DNA from 4 places in the Streptomyces sp. NPDC111744 genome. Region 1 is predicted to be linked to each of the others. Evidence: riboswitches for the same ligand, from Rfam matches in the RefSeq annotation. Region 1 holds a riboswitch; each other region holds the start of a gene.
The links. A riboswitch is a leader RNA that binds a small molecule or an ion and turns the genes downstream of it on or off. The one in region 1 is predicted to bind cyclic di-AMP.

Region 1 (4,204 bases):
CGAAGTGCGTGTAGTACAGGTCGATGTAGTCGGTGCCGAGCCGGCGCAGGGACGCGTCGGCGGCGGCCTTGATGTTGGCGGCCGACAGGCCCTGGTACTCGGGGTGCTGGCTGACCTTCGTCGCGATGACGACGTCGTCGCGGTTGCCGCGCGCCTTGACCCACCTGCCGATGACGGTCTCGGACTCGCCGCCCTTGTGGCCATCGATCCAGGCCGTGTACGAGTCGGCGGTGTCCACGAAGTTGCCGCCCGCGGCCGTGTACGCGTCGAGGACGGCGAAGGAGGCGGCCTCGTCGGCGGTCCAGCCGAAGACGTTGCCGCCGAGGCAGAGCGGGAAGACCTCCAGGTCGGAGGCGCCGAGCTTACGGAGGGAAGAGGAACCGGAAGAAGCAGTCATGCTTCAGTTCAACACCGGTGACCAGGGGGTCCCATGCCAGCGCAATACGAAGTTCTCGTAAAAGCGGAAGGCGCCCGGTAGTTCCGTGGGCACACCGGACCGGCAGCCCTGACGTCGGGGGGGTGTCGTCAGGACCGCCGGGGATCGGTGGGGTCCGTCAGGGGTTGAGGCCCTTGCCGCGCAGCCAGGTCATCGGGTCGATGGCGGTGGCCTGGCCGTTCGGGTGGACCTCCAGGTGGAGGTGCGGGCCGGTGACGTTGCCGGTGGCGCCCACGCGGCCGATGACGTCACCGGTCGCGACCTTCTGGCCGACCTTGACGCCGATCGATGACTGGTGGCAGAACCACAGCTCGGTGCCGTCGTCGAGGGTGATGATCGTGCGGTAGCCGTACGAGCCGGCCCAGCCGGCCTCCGTGACGGTGCCGCTGTGGACGGCCTTGATCAGCGTGCCGGTGGGGGCGGCGAAGTCGAGGCCGGTGTGGTAGCCGGAGGCCCACATGGAGCCGGCCTGTCCGAAGGTGCCGGTGATCGTGTAGGAGACGACCGGCAGCGTGTACTGCTTGGCCAGCGCCGCGAGCCGCTGCTGCTCGGCCTTCTGCTTCTCGGCGGCCTCCGCCTTGTCCTTGGCGTCGGCGGCCTTGGCGGCGGCCGCCTTCTCCGCCTTGGCCTCCGCGTCGGAGACCGCCTTGTCGGCGGCGGCCACGGCCTTGGCGCTGGCCTTGACGTCGATCTGGGTCTGCTGCTGTTCGGCCTGGGCGATGATCCGGCTGCGCAGTGCCTCGCCGGCGTCGGATGAGGAGGCGGACGAGTCCGCGTCGGTGGCGGTCGTCGTGGTGACGCTGCTGAGCGCGGTCTGGGTGGCCTTGTGGCCGCCGTCCTCGCCGAGCAGGGTGCCGACGGAGGACGGCAGGTCGGGCAGGGAGATGGAGACCGGCGGCTTGCCGGTGTTGGCACTGGCCATGCCGCCCGCGCCGACGGCGGCGATGACGCCGACGCCGAGGACCGTGGAGCTGCGGCCGAGCCCGCCGCCGCGCTGCTTGGCGACCCGGTGCCGGCCGCGTACCGGGGCGAGGGACTCCTCGGTCGGGTTCCACTCCTCCCAGGGGCCCTCGTCGGTGCGGTAGCCGCCGTAGCCGTAGGTCTCGGGTTGACGCTGGCTGGGCACGAACGGGGCTGTCGGAGCAGGCCGGTTGGACGCCACGCGGGCGCACTCCTTTCCTTCCGCTGCCTACCGGGTTAGCTGACGGGTTCGGAGCGGGAAGGTCTCCTACGCGCGTATACCGGCCGTTTTCTACCGGCGGCAGCCGTGCGATTCACCCCAAGGTGGTGGTTCCCCGGTTCCCTTGCGGGATTCGGCGCGTGCGCGCGGAGCCGTCGCGGGTGACGGCTGGGACGACCGCGCTGCGTTATCGAACGTTAATAGACCCGGCTGTAAGATTCCAAGCTGTTCGCCTTGATCATTAAGCTTTCAAAGCATGGACTTACCTGCCACGATCGGTCAAAACGGTCGAGTTGACCATGCGTTCTGTTCGGCTCAACAGTCCCACGTTTTGATGGTGACTCAGCCGTTACGCCGAGGGCGGTCGTCCGAACACAGGGCGTAACACGGATCAGGGTCGGCGTACGGCGAGCAGCGCCATGTCGTCGGTCATGCCGCCGCCGGTGTGCCGGCGCACCTCGGCCGCGAGCCGGGCCAGCAGCTGCCCGGGGGAGGTGACGGTACGGCCGGTCAGCCGCTGCTCGGGATCGTAGAACCGGCCGTGCGCGTCCCGTGCCTCGGAGAGGCCGTCGGTGTGCAGCAGCAGTGTGGCCCCGCTCGGGAACGGATGCTCGGCGGCCCGGTCGGGCCAGGCCCCCAACTCGCCCATCCCGAGCGGCAGCGCGGCCTCGGGCACCCGTACCGGGGACACCTTGCCGTCGCCGTGCAGCAGCAGGGGTGGCGGATGGCCGCGGTTGACGACCCGGACCGTGCCGTCGCCGTGCGGGAGTTCGGCGAGTACGGCGGTGGTGAACCCCTCGAACGCGTCGACGCCGCCGCGCCGGACGCCCTCGCGGGCCAGCGCCCGCTCCAGCCGCCCCGCCACCGCCTCCAGCGTGGCCTCCTGCTCGGCGGCCTCCCGGAACGCGCCGATGACCACGGCGACGGCGGCGACCGCGCCCGTGCCCTTGCCGCGGACATCGCCGACGACCAGTCGTACGCCGTACGGGGTGTCCTGGACGGCATAGAGGTCGCCGCCGATGAAGGTGCCCTCCTGGGCCGCCTCGTAGCAGGCGGCGATCTCGAAGCCGCCGATCCGCTCGGTGGGCTCGGGCAGAACGGCCCGCTGGGCGGCCTCGGCGATCTCGCGGGCGGAGGCGAGGCGCTGGTCGCCGATGCGGACGACCTGGTTGATGCCTGCGGCGAGGGCGGCGACGGTGGCCACGGTGAGGGCCTCGGTGACCGTGTCGACGTCGGGGCGGAAGGTGTAGCGGGCGTGCACGGCGTAGGCGGCGAGGAAGGACACGAGGCCGGTCAGGACGGTGGCGCGGAGGGAGGAGAGGGGCGCGGCGATCAGCGGGGCGGCCGTGAAGAAGGGGACGGGCGTGAACGCCTGCGGGGTGAGGGCGTCGTAACAGACGCCGACGACGATCAGCAGAGCGGGCAGGAAGCGGGCCAGGGTGCGGACGGCTGCGGACCCGTCCTCCTGCGCCTCTCCAGGGCCCACGGTACGACTCCCCATATGTCCCCTGTGTCCAATTGCGTGCCCGTCCAGGTTTGCTGTTGCGAGTCAGCGGGGGCGAGTGGTGTGGGCCGGGCGGATGAGTACGGACGGGTGTGATGAGGAACACGCACCGGTACGGTGCCGCTATATGACTCAGGGCCGGAATCCTAGTTCTTGGATTCCGGCCCTGGTCATTCAGTAGCGGGGACAGGATTTGAACCTGCGACCTCTGGGTTATGAGCCCAGCGAGCTACCGAGCTGCTCCACCCCGCGTCGTTGACACCAGCATACGCCATCAGAAGCGTGGGAGTCACACGGGTTAAGAGAGGTCAGCTCAGCAGGTGCACGTTGGGGGTCTTCGCCAGGTCCTCGTACTCGCCCAGCACCAGCACCGCCGCCCCCGCCTCCCGCAGCGTCCCCGTCCCGTCGGCCGACTCGACGAAGATGTCCGGCTCGCGCCATGCCGTGACCACCCGCCGTACCCCGGCCCGGAGGATCAGCTCGGCGCATGGGTGCGGCCGGGAGGAGCGGTGGGTGCAGGGTTCGAGGCTGGTGTAGACCGTGGCCGTGGCCAGCCGGGGGTCGGCCGACGGGATCTTGGCCAGGGCCGCCTCCTCCGCGTGGACGACGGGGTCGCCGGACTCCCGGGAGTGGCCGCGGGCCAGTTCCGTGCCGTCGGCCGCGACCACCACCGCGCCGACGCTGAACGCGGTCCGGGAGGGCGGGCAGTCGGCCGCCAGCTCGCAGGCGAGCCGCAGCCAGTGCCGGTCCGCGGCGGACGCCGACGCACCCGTGCCGGGGCCGGTGGGCTCGTACCGCATCAGCACGACGTCCTCGATCCGGCGGCTCTCCAGGAGCCGCAGCCGCCCGGCCTGGTACCCGCCCGGGCCGAACAGGCGCGGCGCCTTCGGGTCGCCGACGAAGACAGGGGCCAGGACCAGCTGGAGTTCGTCGGCCAGGCCCTGCTGGAGAAGCTGGGTGTGGACGGTACCGCCGCCCTCGACCATCAGTCGGCCGACCCCTCGCGCCTCGTGCAGGTCCTTCAGCAGCGCGGGCCAGTCGAGGTCGGTGCCGAGCGAGACGACGTCCGCGGCGACACCGAGGC
Region 2 (4,204 bases), on a different contig from region 1:
CGTCCTCGAACAGCGGGTCCTCGATGGAGACCAGCGGGTACGCGGAGACGAGCTCCTCGTAGTACTCGGTCATCTCGGCGGCCGAGCGGGACTTGCCCTCGAACTCGTACTTGCCGTCCTTGTAGAACTCGGACGCGGCGACGTCGAGCGCCAGCGCGATCTGCTCGCCCGGGACGTAGCCGGCCTGCTTGATCGCCTCGAGGATGAGGTCGAGGGCCGCGCGGTTGGACTCCAGGTTCGGGGCGAAGCCGCCCTCGTCGCCGAGGCCGGTGGACAGGCCCTTGTTCTTCAGGACCTTCTTCAGGGTGTGGTAGACCTCGGCACCCCAGCGCAGCGCCTCGGAGAACGACTCCGCGCCGATCGGGGCGATCATGAACTCCTGGATGTCCACGTTGGAGTCCGCGTGCGAGCCGCCGTTGAGGATGTTCATCATCGGCACCGGCAGCAGGTGCGCGTTGGGGCCGCCCAGGTAGCGGAACAGCGGCAGGTCGCTGGCCTCGGAGGCGGCGTGGGCGACGGCGAGGGAGACGCCGAGGATGGCGTTGGCGCCGAGCGAGCCCTTGTTGTCGGTGGCGTCCAGGTCGAACATGGCCTGGTCGATCAGGCGCTGCTCGGTGGCGTCGTAGCCGACCAGCTCCGGACCGATCTGCTCGATCACGGCGAGGACGGCCTTCTCGACGCCCTTGCCCAGGTAGCGGTTGGGGTCACCGTCGCGGAGCTCGATGGCCTCGAAGGCGCCCGTGGAGGCGCCGGACGGGACGGCGGCACGACCGGTGCTGCCGTCGTCGAGGCCGACCTCGACCTCGACCGTGGGGTTGCCTCGGGAGTCCAGGATTTCCCGGGCTACGACGACGTCGATGGACGGCACGAGCATCTCCTTCTTGGGATGTGACGCTGGTTGTGCGGGCGCACGCGGGCCTTGTCGGCCCTTGCTCAGCCTTGCGACTAGAGCCTAACCGTCCCGGGGCCGTCAGCCAGCCGACCGACCGGCCCGTGGACACACAGACGGTACCCATTGTTCATGCGCGGAACAAAGGGGGGCCCGATGAAGAACGGAAGAAGAGCGGGTCAAGGGGAGGACCGCGCGAGGACGGCAGGCGGACGGCAGGCGGACGGCAATGAGAAACCCCGCCCCGGTGCGTTCGGGGGAAAACGCACCGGAGCGGGGGCTCGTGGGGGACGGGGGTGGCCCGCACGTGCTCCTCACTATGAGGAGCACGGCTGTGCGGGCGCTGTGCTTCAGCCGGCGCCCGCGTATTACTTCGGGCGCTTACTTCAGGTGCAGCTGCTGACCCGGGTAGATGAAGTCGGCGTCGTCGACGATGTCCTTGTTCAGCTTGAACAGCGCCTGCCAGCCGCCCTTGACCTTGTGCTTCTCGGCGATCGAGCTGAGCGTGTCGCCCTTGAGGACCTTGTACTCGCCGTCGCCCTTCTTGACCTTCTTGCCGGTCGGGGTGGTGACGGTCTTCTTGGCGGCGGGACGCTCGGCGGAGCGGGAGGCGGCCTGGGTGTCGGTCGTACGGCTGCTGGTGCCGCTGTTCGACGAGCTGGAGCTGGAGGACGAGCTGCTGCCGGTGTAGGCGGCGCCGGACAGGCCCGTGCCGCAGACCGGCCAGGCGCCCTTGCCCTGCGCGGCGAGGACCTTCTCGGCGATCTCGATCTGCTGCGCCTTGCCGGCCTGGTTGGCCTGCGCGGCGTACTGGGTGCCGCCGTACGCGGCCCAGGTGGAGGCGGAGAACTGCAGGCCGCCGTAGTAGCCGTTGCCGGTGTTGATGGCCCAGTTGCCGCCGGACTCGCACTGGGCGACGGCGTCCCACTCGGAGGCGGTGGCGGCGGAGGCGGTGCCGGACGCCATCAGCGGGGCGGCGATGGCGACACCGGTGACGCCGGCGAGCGCGGCGGCGCGGGTGGCCTTGGACGGACGACGGTGCTTGCCCTTGCCGGAAAACAGCATGGTGGATCCCCTCACCGACGCCTGCGAGGTGAGCTGTCGGGTTCGGGCCGGTTGAGTTGCCCGGCCGCACACCTCGCGGTGCGCGGCTTCACCCCGAGCCGGACACGGCAGCCTCAACTACCGGTCCTGGCACTTACCTTGGGTCCCCCGCTCCTGCCTACGGCGCTTTACGCGACGACTGTTCCCGGGCAGCCGCTGGCAGGACTCGGCGTTGCGACGGCCGGGGCTCGTGGTGACGAGCGGCCTCGACCGTAAACAGGCGATCAGGTGAATTTCAAAGATGATCAGGGCTTCTGAGACTCATCCCACACTTTCGCCAAACCGGACATTTGACTTCTAAGTGGGGCGGTTCGAGAGCGCCAACTCCCGCTAGTCCGCGTTCGTTTCGGTGCCGAGTTTCAGGGTCTGACCGGGGGCGACGTGGTTCGGGTCGGTGCCGATGTCGGCCTTGTTGGCGGCATAGAGCGCGCGCCATCCTCCTTCGAGGCCAAGGGAGTCGGCGATGGAGGCGAGGGTGTCGCCGTCCCGGACGGTGTAGGTGCCGGCGTCACGGGAGGCGTGACGGCCGGAAGAAGTCGCACTCTGACCGTTTGTCACGTTTTCGTCCGCCGTGCCGCCGCGATGCTTGCCACCGCCACTGACGGCTCCCGTGTCGACAAGGCTCCAAGAGCCGCCGGTCTGCCATGAATTGTCCGACTCATCAGCTTCGGACGTGACGGGGTTCTCACTCGCCTTCGAGGTGCCGGAGCCGTTGGATCTCGACTTGTCCGCCTTGGTGGAGTCGGCAGGGGTGCCCGTACCCGAGTCCCCACTCGCGCTCGGGGACGGGGTGGCGGAGCCGGCTCCGGAGTCCGCGGCACCCAAGGAGGGGTTGGACGAGCCGGAATCCGATGAGCCGGATGAACCAGATGAAGAGGACGAATCCGACAACCCGGAGGACGAGTCGGATGTGCCCGACGTGTTGTCCGATCCGCCGAGGCCCGTGTCGACGTTCACCGAGGCGTCGTCCGAGGAGAGGCCGGCGAGTAGGGCACAGGTCCGCCAGGGCTTGGTGCCCTGGTCGGCGAGGATCTTCTCGGCGACGGCGATCTGCTGCGAACGGCTCGCCTGGTCCGGCGTGGTGGCGTACTCCTGGCCGCCGTACTGGTCCCAGTCGTCCTGGGACATCTGCAGGCCGCCGTAGTAGCCGGTGCCGGCGTCCATGCTCCAGGAGCCGCCGCTCTCGCACTCGGCCACCCGGTCCCAGGTGCTGCCGTCGGCCGCGTTGGCGCTCGCCGCCCCGAGGAGCGGGATGGCGATGGCGGAGCCGGTCACGCCGGCCGCGACGAGGATGGCCGGAGCCTGACGGGGGCGACGGTGACGACCGTTCCCGGAGAGCATGCGGAAACCTTTCGAGCGACAGCGGTGACCGGCGACGGGTCCCGCCGGGGCGTCGCACTGATGGGTGAACGTATAGGCAGACGATCACTTGTCACAAGTTAATGCCGCGCAGATCACGTGAAGATCACAGACTTGAACAGTGGTCATCTTTGCCGGTGGGAGGCCGGAGGGAGGCGTGCCGGTGGTGGATGCCGGTGGTGGGCTCATCGGCCGTGGGGGGTGAACTCCACGGGGAGCGTGCGCAGTCCGCGCATGATGAGCCCGCCGCGCCAGCGCAACTCGCTCTCCGCCACCGCGAGTCGCAGGTCGGGGAGGCGGCTGAGGAGGGCGGCGAGCGCGGTCTGTCCTTCCAGGCGGGCGAGCGGGGCGCCCAGGCAGTAGTGGATGCCGTGGCCGTATCCGAGGTGCTGGTTGTCCCGGCGTGCGAGGTCGAGCGTGTCCGGCTCGGCGAACCGCTCCGGGTCCCGGTCCGCGGCGGCGAGTACGACGAGGACCGGGTCGCCTGGCGCGATGCGCTGCCCGCCGATGCCGAGCGGCTCGGTGGCGAATCGCCAGGTGGCCAGCTCCACCGGCCCGTCGTAGCGCAGCAGTTCCTCGACCCCGGTCTCCAGCAGCCCGCGCTCGCCGGCGGCGAGGGAGTCCTGGAGGCGGCGGCGCTGTGCCGGATGGGTGAGCAGGGCGTACGTCCCGTTGCCGATGAGGTTGACCGTGGTCTCGAAGCCGGCGAACAGGAGGATGAACGCCATGGCGGCGGCCTCGTTCTCGGTGAGGTGCTCGCCTTCGTCGGAGGCCCGGATGAGCCCGGAGATGAGGTCCTCACCGGGGGCGGGCTCGGCGGACAGCGCCTCCCGCTTCCGGTGGATCAGCTCG
Region 3 (4,204 bases), on a different contig from region 1:
TGCCCGAGCTGGAGCGGGTGCGGGTGGTCTCCGGGGACCGCGACAAGGCGGCCGGGTTCGAACTGAAGTTGGACTCGGGAGAGTTGTTCACCGCCCGCGCGGTCGTCGTCGCCACCGGCCTGTCGGGACTCGCCCATCTCCCCGCGGTGCTCGCGAAAGCGGCGGCGGACGGGCCCACGGCCCCGTCTCACACAGCTCCCAGCACCACGACCTGACCCGCTGCTCCGGCAAGGAACTGATCGTCGTCGGTGCCGGACAGTCCGCGCTGGAGACGGCGGCTCTCGCGGCCGAGGCGGGCGCCCAGGTGCGGGCCAAACACCTGGCGGCTGCCCACGCCTGACGCCCGCCCCGCCCACCGCCCCGGATCCGGCGCCGCCCACCCGCACTGGGGGCCAGGCCGCCAGCCGCCCCTGGATCCGGGCCGACACCCGCCTCCGCGGGCCGGGCCGCCACCCCCGCCCCGGGGCTGTGCCGCCTCGGCCGCGGCTGCCAGGCCAGGAACTCCTCGATCGACCCGGGCGGATTGGCGGCTTCCGTGGCCTCGACCTCCCTTCCCGGGCAGTACATGTAAGGCCACCACCGGCAGCGGTCGCCCGAGGACCTTCTCGATGCGGCCCCCGGCATGCGGATCATGCGTCAGCCGTACGCACGCGTCGGCGAAGTGCAGCCCCAACAGCTCGCCTCGCGTCCAGTTCGGCGTTCTCGCCGTCCCCGTCGAACCAGAGTCCGAGCCGCCGGACCTCCTCGGTGGACAGCACGCCGCCGACCGGGTCCCCAGGACAGTTGCCGAGCATCTCGAAGCCACCGAGGAGCCAACGCCCGTAGTTCCAGCGCGCCTCGCCGGGGTCCGCCGGGTCCCGTTCGGCCTCGTACTGGCTCTCGGTGTCGTCGCCGGCCGCCACGTACGGTCTGCGCTCGTCGTCGTCGACACGACGGATACGGAACGACGGCGTAGATCTCCGGCCGCAGCGCCCGCGGAAGCCGCTCCAGCGCGTCGGACGCCGACTCCAGCAGATGCGCGCGGGAGACCCCCGGTCTGTCCGTCCTACGCCCGCCCCGTCCGATCGGTGCCATCAACCCACCGCCAACGTAACGTGGCCCACTGACAACGCCCCATCACGGAGGCGGCGGGCGCCACTTGAGGCCGAAACGCACAGTGAGTCTCCGAGGCGTGCTGTCCGTATTCTCTGATCATGGTCGCACCCACCCCGTACTCACTGATCGCCACCGACCTGGACGGCACGCTGCTGCGCGCCGACGACACCCTGTCGGAACGGTCGCTCGCCGCGCTCGCGCGGGCCGGCCGGGCCGGCGCCCGGCATCTCGTGGTGACCGGGCGCCCCGCGCCGAGAGTGCGCCCCCTCCTGGACGACCTCGGCTGCACGGGACTCGCGGTCTGCGGCCAGGGAGCGCAGGTGTACGACGCCGGCACAGCCCGACTGCTGTGGTCGGTCACCCTGGACCGGGAGCTGGCGGAGACCGCCCTCGGCAAGATCGAGGCCGAGGTCGGACAGGTGTACGCGGCGGTCGACCAGGACGGCGTGGACGGGCTCACGCTCATCGAGCCGGGCTATCTGATGCCCCACCCCACGCTGCCCGCGCTGCGCGTCGACCGGCGTGACGACCTGTGGTGCGCGCCCATCAGCAAGGTGCTGCTGCGCCACCACACCCTCTCCGACGACGAACTGGCGGCCACCGCGCGCGCGGTGGTGGGATCGCTGGCGACGGTCACCATGTCGGGGCCGGGGACCGTCGAGCTCCAGCCGTGCGGGGTGACCAAGGCGACCGGGCTGGCGCTGGCCGCCGACCACCTGGGGCTGAGCCCCGAACAGGCCGTCGCCTTCGGTGACATGCCCAACGACGTGCCCATGTTCGACTGGGCGTCCTACGGGGTGGCCATGGCCAACGCCCATCCCGAACTCAAGGCGGTGGCCGACGAGATCACCTTGTCGAACGAGGACGACGGCATCGCCGTCGTCCTCGAAAGACTCTTCAGCTGACGGCGCCGGTCAGTACGCGCCGTGCACGTTGTCCATCGAGCCGTACCGCGCGGCGGCGTAGTTGCAGGCGGCGGTGATGTTCGCGACCGGGTCGTAGATGTCGAACGACGTGCCGTCCACGTGGTAGGTCTTGAACGTCGGGTCGATCACCTGGAGCAGGCCCTTGGACGGGATGCCGGCGGCCGCGTTGGAGTCCCAGAGGTTGATGGCCTGCGGGTTGCCGGACGACTCACGCATCACGTTGCGGTAGATGCCGTTGTAGCTGCCGGGGATGTGCTTCTCGGCCATGATCGCGAGCGACTCGCGGATCCAGCCGTCGAGGTTGTTCGGGTACCCGGCGAGCGTCGTCGAGGCCGTCGAGGTGGAGGTGGCGGCGGAGGCGGTGGTCGCCCCGATGAGCGGGAGGGCGAGAACGGCGGCGCCGGTGCCGGCGATGGCAAGCGTGCGGACGATGCGGTTACGGCGGGGACGGCGGTGCTGAGTGGCAGCAGACATGGCGAAGTTCCTCTCCGTCGCCTACGAGGTGAGCTGTCGGGTTCGGGCGCGGGGAGTGCCCGGCCGCACCGCCCGAAGGCGAGGCGACTTCACCCCTAGCCGTTCCGGTACGACGTCCGTCGTTGACGTCGGCCGCCCGGTCCGGCGACTTACCTGGATCCCCCGCTCCTGCCGTGCGAATGGACTCGTCGATGGGTCACGACGGGCGGCGGCAGGATTCGGCGTCCGCCCGGCGAGCGGGAACGTATGCGAGAGCACATGTCCGGAACAAGTGCTGGATTCACACAACACACCGATTGACCTTGATCTGAGTCGTATGGGGTACTTGATCCTTTGCGGCTGCCAAGCCACAACTCGCCCACAGGGAACGGAAAGAAAGGTTCGTCCTAGCCTTTACGGCCTCCCGACCGACGTGACCCACTTCACGAAGTGGCAATCGCGGCAAATCAGACATGAGGGATTCGTGAAGTCCGTTTTTCCGGGCATCGGTGGAAAAGCGCTCCGCCATTATTTGCGTGGATTGCCCCAATTGAGGCGAGAAGAGTGGCGTGCATCACAGGTGATTTCGGGTATTGCCCGAATTGTCTAATTCGGTGGAATTGTGGCTCGGTAAGCGAACCGACGGGCCAGACCGGATGCGGGTGGGCAGTGGGCGCTGCTCGTCCAGTTCATCTGTTTCAGCTGGTTCATCCGGTCGTGTACGTCTCCGGTGCGCCCCTCGTGAACTCTGCACGGTCCGGGTACGCGCGTCCGCTGATCGACCGCGGCCGGGAGGTCGGCGCCCGTCGGCTACGTCCGTTCGGATTCCTCCACGGCGACGGGTCGGCCCAAGTCCTCCGAGCCGGCGTGGAGTTCACGTGCGTGGGCCCCGGCGGGCGTACGTGATTCCGGTCACGTTGGAGGAGGGATCGGCGGGCCCACCGACCCGGCGGCGGGCGAGGCGGCTGTCCATGCGCGCGTGTCCACCGTGAGAGGGGAACCTCCGCCGCCCCACGCGTCGTTGTCATAGCGGCCGTCCGTGGAGTGCACGGCGACCGCTTTGAGCGGCTCGGGCGCGAGGGCCGTCACCCGGAGGGAGATGCAGCCGTCCCGGGGGATGCCGGCCGCTCGACGGTCGCGGGGCCTGTCGGCCGACCGAGGCATGTCCATGACCCATCGGGCGCGGTCGGCGCCGGCGGCCGCGTGGGCTCGTCCGGTCGGTGAGCTCGGCGGGGGAGGTCTTCGAGCGGTGCGGGGGCGGTCTCGTCCGTCCGTGGGCGCCACGCGCGCGGGGGAACGGCGTTCGGACGGCGAAGGGGATGAAGGGGGGTGCGGAGGTCCTCGTGCGTGATCTCGTAGGGGACGGATGTAGGGGTACGGATCGACTCGATCTGAACCCCGTCGGCTTTGACGGGCCGCGAAGGGGGTACCTCCGGGCAGGTGACGTCGGTCGGAGAAGACATGACCGTCCGTGGTCGGCGCTCTGTGGGACGGCCCGCCGTCGGACCCGGTGACGGCACTGGTCGGGGACGCGGTTCCCCCTCCGGCCCGGGACACGACTTGAGCCCCGGTTCGGGACAACTGGCGGTACTTCCTGTTAAGTCATTGGATGTCAGGTCGTATCGGCTGATCAAAACATACCGGTCGTGATCCGATAGCGCCCGGGGTGTAACGGTGGGCGCTATCGGTGATCGAAACCTGACCGGATACGCTGACTTGAGTGATGGCAG
Region 4 (4,204 bases), on a different contig from region 1:
TCGCCCGGCGGGCCGCCGCGATCGGCGTCGAACTGTTCGTGGTCGACGACGGCTGGTTCGGCGCCCGCACCAGCGACCGCGCGGGCCTCGGCGACTGGACGCCCAACCCCGACCGCTTCCCGAACGGGCTCAGGCCCCTCGCGGACTATGTGCACGCCCTCGGTATGCAGTTCGGCATCTGGGTCGAACCCGAGATGGTCAACGCGGACAGCGACCTGTACCGCGCGCACCCCGACTGGGTCCAGTACCAGCAGGGACGGAAGCGGACGGAACTACGCAATCAGCTCGTCCTCAACCTCGCCCGCGAGGACGTCCAGGAGTACCTCTGGGAACAGCTCGACACCCTGCTGTCCAGCGCCCCGATCGACTACGTCAAGTGGGACTTCAACCGCTGCTTCACCGACGCGGGCTGGCCCGGCGAGCCGTACCCGCAGCGCCTGTGGGTCGACCACGTCCGCGGGCTGTACGCCCTGCTCGACCGGCTCCGGGCAGCCCACCCGAACGTCGCCATCGAGTCCTGCTCCGGCGGTGGCGGCCGGATCGACCTCGGCATCATGAGCCGCACCGACGAGGTGTGGACCTCCGACAACACCGACCCGCTGGACCGGCTCGCCATCCAGCACGGCTTCAGCCAGATCCACCCCGCCCGGGTGATGTCCGCCTGGGTCACCGACAGCCCGAACCATCAGCTCAACGGCCGGGTCAGCTCGCTGCGTTTCCGCTTCGTCAGCTCCATGGCGGGGGCGCTCGGCGTCGGCGGCGACCTCTCGCAGTGGACCGAGGAAGAGCTCGCCGAGGCCGGCCGCTGGGTGGAGCTCTACAAGGACATCCGGCCCCTGGTGCAGCGCGGCGACCAGTTCCGGCTGCGGCCGCCGACCGGCGGGCTCAGCGCGGTGCAGTACACGCTCGGCGACGAGACCGTGGTCCTCGCCTGGCTCCAGGCGCAGAGCTACGGCGAGCCGATGCCGGCGCTGCGACTGCAGGGGCTCGACCCGACAGCGTCGTATGAATGCCGTGAAACGGGCGAAGTGCACCGAGGTGCTGTTCTGTTGCATCATGGGCTGCGCACAGAGCTGCGCGGTGACCTGGATGCGGCAGTTCTCCGGCTGCGCCGCATCTGAGTCTTCTGTCCGAATTGGCTCCTTCATTGCAACTCGCTCTGGAATAGAGGGACGTGGCGTGACGTGCGTGAGGAGCGTCATATTCGTGACCGTCCGTCGCTCGTCATGTCCACGTACTTCCCGTGCTTTTCAAGGGGATCAGGAAAGCGAGGAAAGCCGGGATGCACGGAGGGCGACCGGGAATCCCCGTAACGGATCAAGCGAAACTCGGACAGCCGGAACCGATGGCTTGTCCGGGTGCGTCTTGCTCGCTTACGTTCGCCACGCATCCGGACGGAACGCCGAATCCTGCCGCCGCCCGGAATCCCCACACACACTCACCCGTGCACGGCAGGAGCGGGGGACCCACCAGGTATGACCGCCTGTTCCGGTTCCCGGGACGGCTAGGGGTACAGCCACGTCATCCCGCGTGGCCGGGCAGCTCCAGCCCGAACCCGACAGCTCACCTCGCAGGCGCCGGAGAGGAATGCGTCATGCCCGCGAAGGGTAAGCACCGCCGCCCCAAGACCCAGCGTTTCACCCGCTCCATGGCCGTCGCCGGAACCGGTGGCGCCGCGCTGGCTCTGCCGCTCATGGGGGCGACCGGCGCCCACGCGGCCACCGCGCAGTCCGTTTCCGAAAAGGCCACGCAGTCGCTTCCGATCATCGAGAAGACGGCTGTACGGAAGGCCGCCGTTCAGAAGTCGGCCGTTCAGAATTCCGCCACCGAGAATTCCACACACCACACCTACACGGTGGTGCCCGGCGACTATCTCTCGAAGATCGCCCGCGAGCAGAACGTCGACGGCGGCTGGCACCGGCTCTACGCCGACAACCGGCAGGCCGTCGGCGACAACCCCTCGCTGATCCACCCCGGTCTCAAGCTCACCCTCGGCGGCCGTCACACCACGACGACACGGACCCCGAACTCGGACTCCCGATCCGAGACGTGGTCCCACTCGCGGTCGTCCACCCCCTCCTCGTCCTCGTCCTCGTCGTCGTCCTCGAACTCGACCTTCTCCTCGGACACGTCGACGACGACGGCCTCCGGCTTCACCCTCCCGGTGACCGGTGCCACGGTCGGCACCGGCTACCACGTGGCCGGCAGCATGTGGTCCAGCGGTTACCACACCGGCGTCGACTTCGTCGTCCCGACCGGCACCCCGGTCAAGGCCGTCGGCGCGGGCACGGTCGTCACGGCCGGCTGGGGCGGTTCCTACGGCAACCAGGTCGTCATCAGGCTCGCCGACGGCTACTACGCGCAGTACGGCCACCTCTCCGCGCTCTCCGTCTCGGTCGGCCAGACCGTGACCGCGGGCCAGCAGATCGGTCTCTCCGGTGCCACCGGCAACGTGACCGGCCCGCACCTCCACTTCGAGATCCGGACCACCCCTGACTACGGCTCGGACGTCGACCCGGTCGCCTACCTCCGTTCGAAGGGCCTCGCCGTCGGCTGAACCGGCGCCTCCATCGATCTGACACGCACTCCGAAGGCCGGACCCCCGATCCCCGGGTCCGGCCTTCGGCGCGTTGCTTTCTCGTGACAGGAGTGTTCGGGTCGTCGACAGCGAAGGCGGGGCGGCGGCACAGTGATCCCGCCGGGTGCAAGCGCTTTCCGCTCATGCGCTCGCCCTCACTCGCGCCCCGACGGAAGGAACCCGCCGTATGACGACCACCCGCCGAGGCTTCGGAGCCCTGGCCGCCGGAGCCGCCCTCGCGGCCTTCGTGCCCGCTGGGCAGGCGAGCGCCGCGCACCGGCATCGCCGGCTGATCGCCCACGACGACTTCCGCCACGGTCTCGGCCAGTGGTTCGTGGAGCTGGAGCAGGGCGGCACGGTCGCCGCCTCGCACGGGGTCCTGGAGGTCGACGTGCCCGCCGGCGCCACCGTCTGGTTCCGGCGACGGCTGGAGGGGCCGTACGTCCTGGGGTACACCGCCACACCGGTGTCGGCGGGCGGCGCCAACGACCGCGTCTCGGACCTCAACAACTTCTGGAACGCCACCGACGTCCGTTCCCCTGACGACCTGTTCGCCACCCCGCGCGGTGGCGCGCTCGCCGAGTACGACTACCTGAAGACGTACTACGCCGGCTACGGCGCCAACTACAACACGACGACCAGGCTCCGCCGTTACGTCGGCGAGCCCGGCGTACGGCCGCTGGTCTACGACTACACCGAACCGCTCCTGGTCGCGAACCAGCCCAACCATGTGCGAATCGTCTCCGACGGCGGGGCTGTGCAATGGTGGAACAACGACCGACCGGTGTTCGACTACACCGACCTGGAGCCCTACAAGGGTGGGTACTTCGCGTTCCGTACCACCTGGAGTCACTTCAGGTTCAGTGACTTCGGCGTCTGGCGATCATCACGTCAACGTCGCTGATCAGAGCCTTATTCCAACCTTGGTGAAGTATTTAGAAGTGTCTTATCTCACCGCCAGTCAACCCCTTATTACGGTCGCGTAGGTCACAGTCAAAGGTGAATCATGGTCCGATGTGGCAGACGATTCGAAGAGTGACAAGGCATCAGTGATCGGGTCGTACGTGGCGGTGGGGGACAGCTTCACCGAGGGTGTCGGCGACCCCGGCCCCGACGGGGCGTTCGTCGGCTGGGCCGACCGGTTCGCGGTACTGCTGTCGGACCGGCGGCCCGAGGGCGACTTCGAGTACACCAACCTCGCGGTACGCGGGAAACTGCTCGACCAGGTCGTGGCGGACCAGGTGCCGCAGGCCCTGGAACTCGCCCCGGACCTGGTCTCCTTCTGCGCGGGCGGCAACGACATCATCCGCCCAGGCACCGACCCCGACGAGGTGGCCGAGCGGTTCGAGCGGGCCGTGGCCCAACTGACCGAAGCCGTCGGCACGGTACTGGTGACCACCGGGTTCGACACCCGTGGCGTGCCCGTCCTCAAGCATCTGCGCGGCAAGATCGCCACCTACAACGGGCATGTCCGGGCCGTCGCCGACCGTTACGGCTGCCCTGTCCTCGACCTGTGGTCCCTGAAGACCGTGCAGGACCGGCGGGCCTGGGACGGCGACCGGCTGCACCTCTCTCCCGAGGGGCACACGCGCGTGGCCCTGCGGGCCGGTCAGGTGCTCGGCGTCG

Region 2: another riboswitch for cyclic di-AMP. It lies ahead of ACZ7OO_RS18650 (transglycosylase family protein); the one in region 1 lies ahead of ACZ7OO_RS10200 (M23 family metallopeptidase).
Region 3: another riboswitch for cyclic di-AMP. It lies ahead of ACZ7OO_RS03755 (transglycosylase SLT domain-containing protein); the one in region 1 lies ahead of ACZ7OO_RS10200 (M23 family metallopeptidase).
Region 4: another riboswitch for cyclic di-AMP. It lies ahead of ACZ7OO_RS23745 (M23 family metallopeptidase); the one in region 1 lies ahead of ACZ7OO_RS10200 (M23 family metallopeptidase).

What each region holds. Positions count from the first base shown of each region.
Region 1 covers NZ_JBVKCG010000004.1:18,402-22,605, forward strand. Annotated here, with positions in the region: gene ACZ7OO_RS10195 (aldo/keto reductase) at 1-397, opposite strand, end outside; gene ACZ7OO_RS10200 (M23 family metallopeptidase) at 555-1,598, opposite strand; cyclic di-AMP (ydaO/yuaA leader) riboswitch at 1,607-1,765, opposite strand; gene ACZ7OO_RS10205 (PP2C family protein-serine/threonine phosphatase) at 2,008-3,117, opposite strand; tRNA gene ACZ7OO_RS10210 (tRNA-Met) at 3,299-3,372, opposite strand; gene ACZ7OO_RS10215 (dihydrofolate reductase family protein) at 3,429-4,204, opposite strand, start outside.
Region 2 covers NZ_JBVKCG010000007.1:228,735-232,938, forward strand. Annotated here, with positions in the region: gene eno (phosphopyruvate hydratase) at 1-874, opposite strand, end outside; gene ACZ7OO_RS18650 (transglycosylase family protein) at 1,271-1,954, opposite strand; cyclic di-AMP (ydaO/yuaA leader) riboswitch at 1,958-2,129, opposite strand; gene ACZ7OO_RS18655 (transglycosylase family protein) at 2,324-3,334, opposite strand; gene ACZ7OO_RS18660 (cytochrome P450 family protein) at 3,538-4,204, opposite strand, start outside.
Region 3 covers NZ_JBVKCG010000001.1:788,271-792,474, reverse strand. Annotated here, with positions in the region: partial or broken gene ACZ7OO_RS03770 (FAD-dependent oxidoreductase) at 1-310, shown strand, start outside; gene ACZ7OO_RS03765 (hypothetical protein) at 630-902, opposite strand; gene ACZ7OO_RS03760 (HAD family hydrolase) at 1,194-2,000, shown strand; gene ACZ7OO_RS03755 (transglycosylase SLT domain-containing protein) at 2,010-2,495, opposite strand; cyclic di-AMP (ydaO/yuaA leader) riboswitch at 2,499-2,696, opposite strand.
Region 4 covers NZ_JBVKCG010000010.1:251,105-255,308, forward strand. Annotated here, with positions in the region: gene ACZ7OO_RS23740 (alpha-galactosidase) at 1-1,121, shown strand, start outside; cyclic di-AMP (ydaO/yuaA leader) riboswitch at 1,430-1,590, shown strand; gene ACZ7OO_RS23745 (M23 family metallopeptidase) at 1,595-2,557, shown strand; gene ACZ7OO_RS23750 (DUF6250 domain-containing protein) at 2,766-3,482, shown strand; gene ACZ7OO_RS23755 (SGNH/GDSL hydrolase family protein) at 3,628-4,204, shown strand, end outside.